DNA from 2 places in the Desulfovibrio oxyclinae DSM 11498 genome. Region 1 is predicted to be linked to the other one. Evidence: riboswitches for the same ligand, from Rfam matches in the RefSeq annotation. Region 1 holds a riboswitch; the other holds the start of a gene.

Region 1 (7,214 bases):
TCCGGCCATGAACTTGTTCACCAGTTCATCCGGATTTTCCGCGGGGCAGCCCGTGACGACGCGCACTCCGGCATCGGTGAACAGGGTCTGCGCCTTGGCGCCCATGCCGCCTGCCAGCACGAGATTGGCCTTCTGTTCGGCCACCCAGCGCGGGATGACGCCGGGTTCGTGCGGGGGCGGTGTCTCCATGGTGGTGGAGATGATACTGCCGGTGTGAGCATCGACGTCCACCATGGCGAACTGCTCGCAATGGCCAAAGTGCTGGGCGAGCCTGCCCGCAGCCACGGGAATGGCGATGCGGATGCGACCGTGCTCGTCGCGCAGCTCTTCAACCTTGGGCAGCTGGCTGTTTTCCTGAAGACTGTCGCCCAGGTCGAGCATGGGCTTGATGATGCTGTTCATTGCCTGCGCGGTGGGAGAATCGTGGTCCACCTTGAGCAGGGGGTATCCTTCGTCGGCGGAGCGGCCCACTTCGGGATCGAGGGGAATGCGCCCGAGGAACTGGATGCCCATTTCCTTGGAGAGTTCCTCGCCGCCGCCGGAATTGAAGATGTTGTGCACGCTGCCGCAGTCGGGGCAGGCGAATCCGCTCATGTTCTCCACCAGTCCGAGGATGGGGTTGCCCACCTGGCGGGCGAAGGTCACGGAACGTCGAACGTCGTCCACGGCCACGCCCTGCGGGGTGGTCACGATGACGGCGTTGGCGTCGCGGCCAAGCGTCTGCAGGGCGGAGAGCGGCTCGTCGCCGGTGCCCGGAGGGCAATCCACGATGAGGTAGTCGAGGTCGCCCCAGGCCACGTCCTGCACGAACTGCTTGATCAGGCCGATCTTCACCGGGCCGCGCCAGATGACGGCGTCAGCCTTGCTGGGCAGCATGAACCCGAGGGACATGACCCAGAGATTCTTGGTCCAGGAGATGGGCTCGATGACCTGATCGCCGATGTGGGGCTGCTGCCCTTCGAGCGAAAGCAGGCGGGGAATGCTGGGGCCGTGGACGTCAACGTCCAGCAGGCCGACTTTCTTGCCCGCCAGCGACAGGGCCACGGCGATGTTGGTGGCGACGGTGGATTTGCCCACGCCGCCTTTGCCGGACATGACGACTATCTTATGCTTGATGCGCGAGAGGGTGGTCTTGAGTTTGAGATCTTCGGGACCTTCGGCGCATCCGCCGGAGGAGCAGCCGCCGCCAGCGGTGGCGGAACTGCAGCTGTTGCAGGCTTCACTCATTGTGGTTCTCCTGAGGTATGTATTTCCGAATACGCTGTTCGGAATTCTTCACATAGACATTCGTGGGCGGATGTCAACGCGTCGAGGTGCCGTGCGGCTACCAGTGGCCGTCCTTGTCCGGGCCGTCCACGGGCTTGATGGAGCCTTCGTTGAAGGCCTGAACCGCATCGCCCACGCAGCCTTCGGTGGCGAGGCATATCTTGATGCCCGCGTGATCCAGCGCACGGAAGGCCTTGGGACCCACATGGCCGGTGATGACGACCTGAGCGCCCGTGTCCGCCACGTTCTGGGCGGACTGGATGCCGGCGCCCTGAGCCGCATTGAGGTTCTGGGTGTTGTCCACATACTCGTTAACGCCGCTGTCCGTGTCGTAGACCACGAATCCGGCCGCGCGGCCGAAGCGGGAGTCGAGGGCGCTTTCCAGGCCGGGCCCGGAACTGCTGATGGCTATCTTCATGACTGGTTCCTCCTTCCTTTGCCCGCTCGGGAGCGGCCCCGGCACATGGCCGTTCCGGGCCTGTTGCGGCATCCGGGCAGGGCAAGGTTATGCAGTGTGTCGTTGCGGAAGGCATCCAGAACCTCCTCGACGCTCCCTCTATGCCAGGAGAGGACGTCAACCCCGGAAGCGTCGAGAAGGTTTCTGGTGCGACCGCACATGGCTCCGCAGAGCAGATGCGTCACCCCGCAGGCCAAAATGGCGGATGTCCTGTCCGTTGGGTCCTTTGAGGGAAGGGATAAATGGCCTGCGGGGCTATATGTACCGTTCTCCGCCGTGAAGAGGCGCAACTCGGGCGCGTTTTCAAAGACCGACGCGAGCCGGTCGCCGTAACAGGCAAGGCAGAGAAGCTTGGTTTCCTTTTCACTCACGCTGCTGCATGAGCATAGGCTGTGCCATGTTTTAAATGTTCGTTATTTTAAGTATTTGTGTGGTTTCGCAAAAAGGGATGAGGCGAAAATGATGCCTCGACGGGCAGGGATGGGCGAACTCTGCGCCCGGTCAGTCCGCGTTGTCGCAACGGGCGAGCATGCGGCGCAGGGTATCCTTTGAAATGTCCAGCTCGCGACATGTGACCATGCGCTTGCCCCCGTTCCGTTCCAGCGCGGCCTTGACCGCCATGCACTTGATCTCCTCAAGCGTTCCCATGGGCATGGTGCCGGAGGGCGTCTTTTCTTCGGGACGAAGGTGTTCCGGAAGGTGCTCGACCTGAATGAAGCCGGATGAACAGAGGATGAAAGCGAACTCCATGATATTTTCCAGCTCGCGCACGTTCCCGGGAAACTCGTGGCGCATGAGGATGCTCATGACGTCTTCCGAAAGCCCCTCGACGTTTTTGCCCTGCACCGCGTTGAAGTGCTTCACGAAGTGGTCGGCGAGCAGGGGGATGTCCGCGCGGCGCTCCCGAAGTGGCGGCAGGCGCAGCGTGACCACGTTCAGCCGGTAGAACAGGTCCTGCCGAAATCCTCCCTCCTTGACCAGCAGGTCGAGGTCGCGGTTGGTGGCGGCGATGACGCGGGCGTCGGAGCTTACCGGTGTGACGCCGCCCAGCGGTTCGAAGGTCTTCTCCTGCAGCACGCGCAGCAGTTTGACCTGAAGCTTGCCGGGCATGTCGCCCACTTCGTCCAGAAAGATGGTGCCGCCGCGTGCGGTCTCGAAACGGCCGGGCTTGTCGCGTCGGGCATCCGTGAAGGCGCCCGCCTTGTAGCCGAACAGTTCGGATTCAAGCAGCGTCTCGGGCAGTGCGCCGCAGTTCACTGGGACGAAAGGGCCTTCCTTGCGGCCGCTGAGCTGGTGGATGGCCTGTGCGAAAAGCTCCTTGCCGGTGCCGGATTCGCCAAGCAGCAGCACGGTGGATTCGCTTCTGGCGATCTGCGGCAGGATGCCGAAGATGCGGTCCAGCGCTTCGCTCTTGCCCACGATGCTTTCAAAGGAATAGGACTCGCGCATTTCACGCCGGATGGCGTGGATCTCCGTCAGATCCCGGAAGGTCTCAACCCCGCCGATGACCTCACCTTCGGCGTTGCGGAGCGGGGCAGCCGAAATGGAAACCGGCCGTTTCTCCCCGTCGGGGCGGATGATGAAGATGGACTTGTTGGTGATCCTTCCGCCATGAGCAAGGCACGATTCAAGAGCGCAGTCCCCGTCGCAGAGGCTTGAGTGGAGAACATCCCAGCACTTGTTGCCCATTGCCTCTGCGGCGGGAACGCCCGTTATGCGTTCGGCGGCCTCGTTGAAGTAGGTGATGTTCCAGTCGGCATCCACCGTGAAGAGGCCGTCGGCGATGGACGAAAATACGTCCTCAAGCGGGAGGTCTTTGGGAAACGGCATGGGCGAGATATAAGCCCTAAAATGTCCTATGTGAAGTGCGGAAATATGCTTTTTTTACGTTTTGCTGGAATAATTCAGGGAGCCGTCCGTGGACGACTCCCTGCCGAAGTGCCGATGAAAGACCGTTTCAGGAGAAACGGGGGTGAAGGCTATGAGCCGAGGTGTTCCTTGAGCTGTTTCACCGCGCAGAACTTGCCGCACATGGTGCACACGTCCTCGTCCTCGGGGCTGCGGCTGTCGCGGATCCTGCGGGCAGTGACCGGATCAAGGCAAAGGCGGTACATGCCTTCCCAGTCCATGTCCGCACGGGCCTTGGCCATTTCACGATCGCGCTGCACCGCCTGCTCATTGCCGCGCGCTATATCCGCCGCGTGGGCAGCGATGCGCGTGACGGCCACGCCTTCGTACACATCGTCCGGACCGGGCAGGGCGAGGTGCTCGCTCGGCGTAACGTAGCAAAGGAAGTCAGCGCCGGACCACGCGGCAATCGCCCCGCCGATGGCGCAGGCCACATGGTCTCGCCCTGCAGCCACGTCCGTGACCAGCGGTCCCAGTACATAGAAGGGAGCATTGTGGCAAAGCCGTTTCTGAAGCTCCATGTTGGCGCGGATCTGGTTCATGGGTACATGCCCGGGCCCCTCAATGATGATCTGCACGCCCGCATCCCACGCCTGTTGTGTCTGCTCGCCAAGGGTGATCAGTTCATGAATCTGCGTCCGGTCCGTCGCATCCGCAAGGCAGCCAGGCCGACACGCGTCGCCCAGACTCAGGGTGACGTCGTACTCACGAGCGATTTCCAGAACCCTGTCGAAATGCGTATACAACGGATTCTCCGCCCCGTTCGCCACCATCCAGCAAGCAAGGAACGACCCGCCGCGGCTGACGATGTCCAGAATACGCCCTTCCTTCTTCATGCGCTCCAAAGCACCCAGCGTGAACCCGGTGTGCAACGTCATGAAATCCACACCTTCGCGAGCCTGATCCTCAACCACTCGAAGCAGGTCGTCGATGGTCATGTCAACGATGCCGCCGCCACGAGCCGTCACGTCCGCAGCAGCCTGATAGATGGGAACCGTCCCCACCGGAACAGGACAGTGTTCCAGCGTCTGCCTCCGCAGGTTGCCCAGCTCACCGGCGATGGAAAGGTCCATCACCGCGTCAGCACCTGCATCCAGCGCCGCACGAAGCTTCAACAGCTCCTGGTCCGGATCCTCATGGTCCGGGCTCGCGCCGATGTTTGCGTTCACCTTGACGCTCAACCCCTCGCCCACGCCACGTAACTCACTCTTCTCATGCAACGGATTATGCGAAATACTCACCCGCCCCGCAGCCATAGAACGCCGAAGCGCCTCCACATCCAATCCCTCCCGCTCGGCAACAAACGCCAAAGCGTCCGAGACCTTACCGGAACGGGCAATCTCCAGTTGTGTCATGAAATACTCCCAATTCTTCAGGTTCAAAGAAATGGGCGGAAAAAAGGCAAAAAAAATTCCACCCGCAGGTGGAACACAGAAGGAATGCGCTTCGCAATGCCGTTTCCTCCGCCGGTACAAGCCGGGTCAGGTTCCAAGGGTTGTCGATCATGCGACTCTCAGCCCACAACAGGGCACCCCTACGGTCAAAAAAGAACCTAGCAAGAGTTGATTCGCCAATCAATGCTTTTTACAAATTGGAAGAGGAATGCGTCCGCCTTTGCCTCCGGCGGGCAGGGGCGCTGCCCCTGCACCCCGCCAAAGGGGCGGGCCCCCTTTGGAATCCCTGGGTTGTCAGCGGGGTTGCAGCTGCCGGGTTCATGCGACCGCATAACTCGCATCCCAGCTGCAACCCCGTTGACGGAAATTTTGGGGTCTGTGCGTCTTGGCTGACGAACTCGATTAACCAAACGACATCTCAAGGGACTCTCGCGGCGCACACGCTCACCAATACTCTCAAGAAAGCAGCTACTCCCGCCAACCAAGTACCGCAGCAATGCCGATCGAGGCATAGAGGCTCTTTTGACCGGTCACGCAGGTCAGGGTGGTGTTTGTTAGCCACAAACGTTTCACCCGGAGCAGTGACCGCGTCATAGAGCCTCTCGCCGAGAACGGCGGCTCACCCCCAACAGCGCAGTTTTTGCCTTCTTTTTTCTGCGCAAGCAAAAAAGAAGGTCGGCCAACAGGCCGAAACCTGCAACTGGTGCGCCTCAAGGCCCTTCTCTCTGGCCGAAAAAACCGACATCACCATTCTGGCCGTCTGCTGCTCCGAAAAACCTCTGGAAGGTAGTATTTTTCAAGAAAAAAGCACCAATCAGGCTGGTTTTATAGCTGATGGGTCACTAGCGCTTCGCCGTCATTCGAGAATGCCGCGAACTGTTCAAGGCGGCATGTTTTACCTGCCATTGCCTGGGGTTATGGATGAGCATTGATGTTTCAAGGGGTTGTCACGATAGCATTTTTCTATCTTTGGCCTATTTACGGATTTGCCGTTTTTGAGTATGAGGACGTATCCATTCGTTTGTTCAGTTCAGTGGAGTGGACTGAACGACGAGTCGGTTTTCCGGATGAATCATCCCTTTTCCCGAAGGGGTGTTTTCGGACGGATTCCGTTCTTTTATATGCAGTGGGAAACCCTTAACAATGAGGTGAGGAGTATGGGCGAACCCGCAATAGTTCTTGAAGGTGGAGTCAAATCCACGTTCAAGGACAAGGTCATGGAGCTTCTGCCGGAAGGTGGAAACCTCAACATGTGCCTTACGTGCGGTCTGTGTTCTTCCGGCTGTCCGGCAACCGGACTGGAAGAAATGGACCCCAGGAAATTCCTGCGTATGGCCATGTTGGGTATGGATGAGGAGATTCTTAATTCGAAATGGATCTGGATGTGCACCATGTGTACGCGTTGCGTGTACGCATGTCCCATGCAGATCAACATCCCGCAGCTGGTCTACAACGCCCGCGCGGCGCAGGATCGCGAAAACAAGCCCAAAGGCATTGTCGGTTCCTGCGACCAGGGTCTCAGGACCGAAGGCGCCAGCGCCATGGGCGCCAGCTCGGAAGACTTCAAGTTCGTCGTGGAGGACGTGCTTGAAGAGGTCTGCGAGGATCAGGAATCCTGCAAGGACCTGAAGGTGAGCATCAACCGCAAGGGTGCTCATTTCTATCTGAACCAGAACTCTCGCGAGCCGGTCACCGAGCCGGATGAGATGGTTCCTCTTTGGAAGATTCTCAATGTCGTCGGCGCCGACTGGACCTACGGGACAGTTGGCTGGGCGGCTGAGAACTACTGCCTGTTTGCAGCGGAGGACGAGAACTGGGAAGCCATTGTCAAGAAGAAGATGGACGCGGTGAGCGAACTCGGGGTCAAGAGCTGGCTCAACACCGAGTGAGGCCACGAATTCTACGCAGTCCGGGCCGGACTGCAGAAATTCGGCATGGAAGTGCCTTTCGAGCTCGAATCCATCATCAGCTACTATGCACAGTGGATCCGTGAAGGAAAACTCCCGGTCAACTCCGACTGGAACAAGGAACTCGGCGTCAAATTCACCGTTCAGGACCCCTGCCAGCTGGTCAGGAAGTCTCTGGGTGATCCCGTGGCCGAGGACCTTCGCTTCGTCGTGAAGCAGGTTGTCGGTGAAGAAAACCTCATCGACATGCACCCGAACAAGTCCAACAACTATTGTTGCGGC
Region 2 (7,214 bases), on a different contig from region 1:
CCAGTCGAGAAGCCCGTCCAGCCGCGAGGACCGCCCGGGCATCAGGCTAGATTCTACTGACATCGACTTCCTCCGAATTGAAGTTTCCAAACGCAAAACCGACCGCAGTCCAGTATCCCGGTAGTCTTGTCGGTTCGTCAGGCGTTTGTCAACGCCGCCCGGTCGGTAATGTGCTGAAACACCTTGCTTTGAACCTGCCCAAAACGTACTGTATTCCGCACTTTGAATACGGGCGCTCTTCATTGATGAGACCGCCTTGCACTGAGGAGAGGAATGATTACTATAAGCCGATACGGTCGGTCCCGGACCGACGTCACGAAATTCATATCCAGCCCGGAGCACAGCCGGGCTCTCACCGGAGTAAGCATATGTTCAGAATACTCGTTTTGCTGGGAGGGCTGCTGATGGCCCTGACCGGATGCGCACCGCATAATGCGGCCACGGCCGCGGATATCCCGAACCCCGTACACGAGAACCCGGACCAGACACGCATCGTGAAGCTCAAAAACGGGCTCACCGTGCTGGTGAAACAGGATGACCGTTTTCCGCTGGTGAACGTGCGCCTGTATGTTCAGGCCGGTTCTTCCTACGAAAACCCCGAAATTGCGGGCATCAGCCACCTGCTGGAACACATGGTCTTCAAGGGAACCGAAAAGCGTGGTCCCGGAGAAACCGCCATGGCCGTAGAGTCCGTCGGCGGTAACCTCAACGCTGCCACAAGTTTCGATTATACCTATTATTACGCCGAAGTGCCGGATCGCCACTGGGCGCTGGCCATGGACGTGGTACAGGATCTGGCCTTCAACGCCGAGATCGACCCGCAGGAGCTTGAAAACGAGCGCGACGTGGTGCTCTCTGAACTGTCGCAGGGCGAGGACAATCCCGGCAGTCGCATTTTCAAGACCCTGCAAGCACAGATATGGAACGGAACCAGTTACCAGTGGCCCATCATCGGCTACCGCGACACGGTTTCCTCCATCACCGCCAAGGAGATTCACCAATACATCGACCGGCTGTACCAGCCGCAGTCCATGCTGCTGTGCGTAGTCGGCAACGTGAATCCCGACGAGATCGTGGCAGAGGCCGACCGGCTGTTCGGGTCCCTCAGGAACACCCGCGAGGTGGTGCCGCCCGAGCCGTTCGGCATTTCCGAAGTGGGCAACGGCCCCACAGTGACCGCCATCCCGGGCAAGTGGAACAAGGTTTACCTCGGCGCGGCGTTCCCCATCCCGAACCTGCGCTCCGCGGAAATGGCCGGGCTGGATATGCTCAGTCATCTGCTGGCCGGTGACGACACCGCACGTCTCTATCGCAAGTTCAAATATGAAATGAACCTCGTGGACAGCATCTCCATGTCTCCGCTTTCCCTCGAACGCGGCGGGATGCTCTACGTCATGGCAACCCTCGACCAAGACAAGGTTGACGAGTTCTGGCCCGCGCTGCTGAATGAATTCGAAAGCTTTGACCCTTCCGTGTTCACTGAGCGCGAAATCGAGCGCGCACGCCTGAATATCAGTGACTCCATGTTCCTCGCCAAGGAAACCCTTGGCGGACTCGCCAGCAAGATTGGCTATTTCCAGTTCTTTGAAGGTGGCGAGCAGGCAGAAAAGAATTACCTTTTCGATCTCGAACACGTCGATCGTTCCGAAATGGGTCAGCTGTTCGACAAGTATGTGCGTCCCGACAGGCTTTCCGCCTGCGTGCTGACCCCCGAAGGGAGCGATCTGACCGCGGAAGCACTGGAAACACAAGTGACCAAGACCTGGGACGGCAAGGCGACCGCCGCGGCCGAGTCCGCAAAGCAGAGCGTGACCGAGGAAACCGTGATCGAGTTGCCCGGCGACTCCAAGCTGGTGCTCATCCCCGACGAAACGCTTCCCTACACCGCAATGAGCCTTTACTGGCGCGGCGGCGACTCCCTTATAGAAGAAAACGAGCAGGGCCTTCCCGCGCTCGCGGCCAAGGCGTTGACACGCGGCACTTCCAGACTCACCAATACCGAACTGGAAGATTTCATGTCTGACCGCGCCGCCAGCATGGGCGCAACCTCCGGACGGACCATCTTCGCCTTCGACGCCAAGTTTCCCACCCGTTTCACCGAAGAGCTGCTCCCGGTCATCGGACAGACGCTCACCGAGCCCGCCTTCCGCCCCGAAGAAGTGGACCGCTCCCGAATGGACCAGATATCCGAGATCAAGCGGCGCGAAGACCGACCCATGGGTCTCATGTTCCGCCACCTGTTTCCGCTCCTCTTCAAGGGCGGCCCTTATGGATATCTGCATGACGGAACCGTGGACATCCTCACCGAACTGACCCGCAAGCAGGCCTGGAACTATTGGCATCAGCAGTCCAAGCGCCCGTTTGTCATGTCTGTCAGCGGCGACTTTGATCGCGAATCCATCGAAGCCTTCGCCAAGGGCCTTGCCGAAACGCTGGCCCCGGAACCGGATCCTACAGAATACGGCGCTCCCGTCTGGCGTGAAGAGCACGAAAAGACCCTGAATCTGCCCGACAGGAATCAGGCCCATCTGTTGCTGACCTTCCCCGTGCCCGGTAAGCTCGACGCCGAAGCCACTGCCGAACTCACTGTACTCAAGTCCGTACTCTCCGGTCAGAGCGGTCTGCTCTTCCGCGACCTGCGCGACAAGCAAGGCCTTGCCTACACCGTCACCGCGCTGCTCTGGCAGGCCGACGAAGCAGGCATCCTCGGCTTCTACATCGGCACCAGCCCTGAAAAAGTGGAGCAGTCCATGGACGGCTTCAAGAAGGTGGCAGAAGACCTCAAGAAGAACCTGCTGCCCGAAAACGAGATAGTGCGAGCCCGCAATATCATTGAAGGCGACTACTATCAGGACAAGCAGACCCTGCTCTCACGCTCACGCGAAGCCGCCGGACTCATGGTTCGAGGGCTTCCCCGTGACTACGAGGCCAAGCTCATCGAACTGGCTACCAAGGTCACGCCTGAAGATATTCGCGAAATCGCCCGCAAGTATCTTGATCCCGAAGAGGCCTATCTGATGAAGGTCATGCCGTAAGACGGAAACCCTGTACGATAAGGCAAAGCGCATCGCCTCAAGGCGATGCGCTTTTTTTGTGCGGGGCCTCCGGCGGGCAGGGGCGTTGCCCCTGCACCCCACCAAAGGGGCGGGCCCCCTTTGGAATCCCTGTTTTGTCAGCGGGGTTGCAGCTAGCTGGGGCCATGCGACCGCAAAATTCGCGTCCTAGCTGCAACCACGCTGACGGGGATTTGGGGGCTGTGGGGCTTGGCTAATGAACTCCGTTAGCAGAGTTCAGCTAAAACAGGACGCTCTCAGTTCACACATTTCCATTCGGAACTTCACACTTCCGCCAACAAGAATCGCAGTAATGCCGATTGAGGCATTGAGGCTCTTCTGACCGGTCACGCTGGTCCGGTGATGCCTGTGGTCACAGATGTTATGCCCGGAGCAGTGACCGTGTCATAGAGCCTCTCGCCGAGAGCGGCGGCGTATTCTAACAGCGCAGTTTTTGCCTTCCTTTTTCTGCGCAAGCAAAGAAGAAGCTCGGCCAATAGGCCGAAACCTGCAACTGGTGCCAAGCAGCAAAGCCTCCGGCGGGCCCTTCAGGCGGACCCTTTCCGGGGGATCAAAAGGGCGGGCCCCTTTGGAATCCCTGTTTTGTCAGCGATGTTGCAGCTAGCTGGGACCATGCGACCGCATGGCCCGCGTCCAAGCTACATCCTCGCTGACGGAATCAGGGTCTAAAAACGAAACCCTCGGTAATCCTTTCATACAAACTGCATGTGAAGCGGGCACCCAAGCGAACGGTTTTCTGTCGCGTCAATCGGGCGCAGCCTCGCCAAAGGTTTCTGGGAGAGGGGGGAAGGGGAGTCTGAGGGGAAGGGGGGAGAACCTTCTTGCAAGAAGGTTCTCCCCCCTTCCCCTCAGCTTTTATCATCAAAAAAGGCATGCGATCCGCCGGGGCGAGGGTGAGTTCGCCCCGGCAGATCTGTATGGCTATGATGGGGTGGGTGCTATTTTTCTTTCTTGAAGATGATGAGCGGGCAGTTCTTGCAGATATCGGCTCCGGGGAAGCCGTCGCCGGGTTTGGTGATGGCGCTGCTGGCTTCGTCGATGCGGTGCTGGAGCCGATCCACTACGGATTTGAATTTCTTGCCGGGGATGATGACGTTGATTTCGCCGCGCTCGGTTTTGCCTGCGTTGTAGCTGCCGGAACAAGCGGGGAGCATGTTGAACTCCTGTTCGAGCAGGGTGAAGACGTTACCGCCGCAGGCGGAGGAGTTCATGGTTATGTTCGGGCGCAGGGGGTGCGTGTCTGTGGCTGCCATGTAGTCCACGGCGAGGTGGTAGGCCTGCATGTTGTCGCAGTAGAAGTGGACGGTGTCGGGTTCGAAGAGGCCGTCGATGCTGCCGAGGGGGGCTACGACGATGGCGAGCAGTCCTTTTTCGAGCTGATGCTTGGTCTTGACGAAGCGTTCGGCCTGTTCGAGGTCGCGGGTGTATTTGGCGTGGCCTTTGATTTCGCCTTCGTCGAGATCTTTCCAGCCGAAGCTGTATCGGGCGTTGTTGCAGCCGAGGGTGTCCTGTTCGGCGAGTACGGTCTGACCCTTCATGCGGGCGGCGAGCTGCCATTGACAGAAGGTCATGGGCTTGACCGGAGTATGGATTTCTTCGGCGTTGTCCTTGAAATGATCAAGTTCGGCCTGATCGTAGAAGAATTTGACGGCGACCGGATAGTGGTACAGTCGCATTTCCTTCATCAGCATTTCTTGCATTTCTTTATAAGACATTTCGCGATCCTTTGTATGTGTTGTTCCTTTTCGCACAAGAAAATACGTCCCAACCGTGCGAAAACTGCATCTTTGCGGGTTCCGCGCGGAAAATGGTGCCTATCAACGGGACAAAATTGGTACAAGAAAAATCGTCCATGTTCCAGCCGAGAACAATCAGTTGAAGATATTAACAGGCTAAAGCGCGAGATTGGATGCCTTTATTGTGACAGGCTTCACAATCGGGTGCTGTCTGGTGTGAGGCGTGGGAGATATTTCCTAGTGATACAGGGAGTTCAGGAGGATTGGGATGGTGCGAGAGCGGCGCGGATATTTGTCGGCCTGAGGGGGAGGTCACAGTATACACAGCGATTGGCTCGTGAGGTCTCGTACAAACAGGGAGGTCTTATGTGATCGGTAAAGGGTGGGCTTGCATAGCGTGGCGGTGCCTGATAGTGGTCTGTTCGTCCGATAGGGGTGTCCCGCACGGGACTGAGATCATACCCTTGGAACCTGATGCAGTTGAGGCTGTCGTAGGGAAATCGGAAGGTCTTCATGCGTCGTTCGGCGCGGTCCTCCCTTGTCCTTCTCCTCACGGTATCGGCTCCGAGCAAAACAAGGAGTTCGACGTGAACACTGGCAAACTGACCTTTGCTAATCTGTTTTTTCTGTGGTTCGGCGCAGCGGTTTCCGTGGCCGAAATCTTTACCGGCGGCTATCTGGCCAATCTGGGATTTGCGGGCGGAATGACCGCAAACGTGCTCGGACATCTGGTTGGCACGGTCATCCTCGTTCTTGGCGGCATCATCGGCTACCGGGAAAAGCTTCCGTCCATCATGTCCATGCGGATTTCCTTCGGCAAGCAGGGGTCGTATCTGCTTTCAGGGATCAATATCCTTCAGTTGCTCGGCTGGACCGCAGTGATGATTCTGCTCGGCGGGGATGCGGTGAACGAGCTCTGCCGCTCACTCTGGGGCATCGACAACCAGATGCTCATGTCTGCGCTGATCGGGCTATTCATCGGATTCTGGGTGTTCATCGGCATTCAGGGCTTCAAATGGTTGAACATGGTCGCCGTGGCATTGCTGCTTGGTCTGACGGTGGTCATGAGCTGGGTCATCTTCACTCAGCCTGCGCCTGCTCAGCCCGTGGAACCCACCGGTACCTTCGGCATGGGATTCGAGCTGGCCATCATCATGCCGCTCTCCTGGTTCCCGCTCATTGCGGATTACACCAGCATGGCAAAGAACTCCCGTGCCGCCTGGCTTGCACCGTTCCTCGGTTATTTCACCGGCTCCACGTGGATGTACAGCATCGGCCTCGGCGGGGCGATTTTTTCCGGAACGGCCGACCCCACCCAGATGATGCTGGCCGCCAAGCTCGGCATGGTGGCGCTCATGGTCATCGGTCTTTCCACGGTGACGACAACCTTCATGGATGTCTTTTCTGCCGCGGTATCCACTCTCAACGTTCTGCCCCGGCTGAATCGTCGCTGGACGTCTGTAGTGTTCGCCGCATTGGGAACGGGGCTGGCCATGTTCTTTCCCATTACCCAGTATGAATGGTTTCTTTATCTGCTCGGATCGGTCTTCGCGCCGCTCATGGCGATCCTGCTGAGCGACTACTACCTGCTCAAACATGACGCGAGGTCGAATATTGCCGACGTCAGGGCCATACTTTCGCTTGCACTCGGCATCGCCTTCTATTATTGGGTGAAGCGGCACGACATGGTCGTGGGGCATACGCTGACTACTATCGGCTTCACGCTCATCGTTCACAACGCGATGCGGGTACTGACCGAAAAGCGCCGGCGTGTTGCGGCAACACGGGGATAACATACGTTTTCCCTTGCCATTCGTTCGTACTTTAAGTACTAGTCCCTGTTCCACGCAACTAGCGAGTAGGAGTTTTTCAATGAAAAAAGATATCCATCCCAAGACGTTTGAGGCCACCATCCGTTGCCACTGCGGCTACGAAAGCAAGGCTTCTTCCACCAAGGGCGAGCATATCGACGTCGAAATCTGTGCCAACTGCCACCCGTTCTACACCGGTAAGCAGCGCCTGATCGACACCGCCGGCCGCATCGACCGTTTCCGCAAGAAGTACGCAAACTTCAAGGGAACCGGAAAGACCGAACAGTAGCTGTCCCGGCTCGTTTTTTTCAATATGCCTCTGTCGATTGCGGCAGAGGCATATTGTTTTCGCCGGGCTTTGACTTTCCCCGGGGAATCCTTACCCTTCGGCAAGGTCCCCAAAGACGGTTCAGTCCGGCTGGCGGAGGACCCTTTTCCCTCCAACTCAAGCCGAGGATATGCCGTTGAGTCTCAAAAATATCTTGTTGGCGGCCGCCAACACCGTGGGCGGACAGGCCGTTATCGAGGGCGTGATGATGCGCTCCAAGAATCGGCTCGCCATAGCCGTTCGTCTCCCGAACGGTGAAATAGAA

Evidence for each region. Region 1 has a riboswitch for thiamine pyrophosphate ahead of thiC (phosphomethylpyrimidine synthase ThiC). Riboswitches for the same ligand answer to the same signal wherever they lie in the genome.
Region 2: another riboswitch for thiamine pyrophosphate. It lies ahead of cytX (putative hydroxymethylpyrimidine transporter CytX); the one in region 1 lies ahead of thiC (phosphomethylpyrimidine synthase ThiC).

What each region holds. Positions count from the first base shown of each region.
Region 1 covers NZ_AQXE01000008.1:27,568-34,781, forward strand. The annotation lists gene B149_RS0109730 (iron-sulfur cluster carrier protein MrpORP) at 1-1,227, opposite strand, end outside; gene B149_RS0109735 (NifB/NifX family molybdenum-iron cluster-binding protein) at 1,325-1,684, opposite strand; gene B149_RS18310 (NifB/NifX family molybdenum-iron cluster-binding protein) at 1,681-2,094, opposite strand; gene B149_RS0109740 (sigma-54 interaction domain-containing protein) at 2,225-3,553, opposite strand; gene thiC (phosphomethylpyrimidine synthase ThiC) at 3,703-4,986, opposite strand; TPP riboswitch at 5,073-5,177, opposite strand; gene B149_RS18320 ((Fe-S)-binding protein) at 6,183-7,214, shown strand, end outside.
Region 2 covers NZ_AQXE01000003.1:112,427-119,640, reverse strand. The annotation lists gene B149_RS0104660 (succinate dehydrogenase/fumarate reductase transmembrane subunit) at 1-63, opposite strand, end outside; gene B149_RS0104655 (M16 family metallopeptidase) at 369-3,035, shown strand; gene B149_RS0104650 (DUF169 domain-containing protein) at 4,013-4,789, opposite strand; TPP riboswitch at 5,232-5,326, shown strand; gene cytX (putative hydroxymethylpyrimidine transporter CytX) at 5,398-6,603, shown strand; gene rpmE (50S ribosomal protein L31) at 6,683-6,910, shown strand; gene B149_RS0104635 (DUF1385 domain-containing protein) at 7,080-7,214, shown strand, end outside.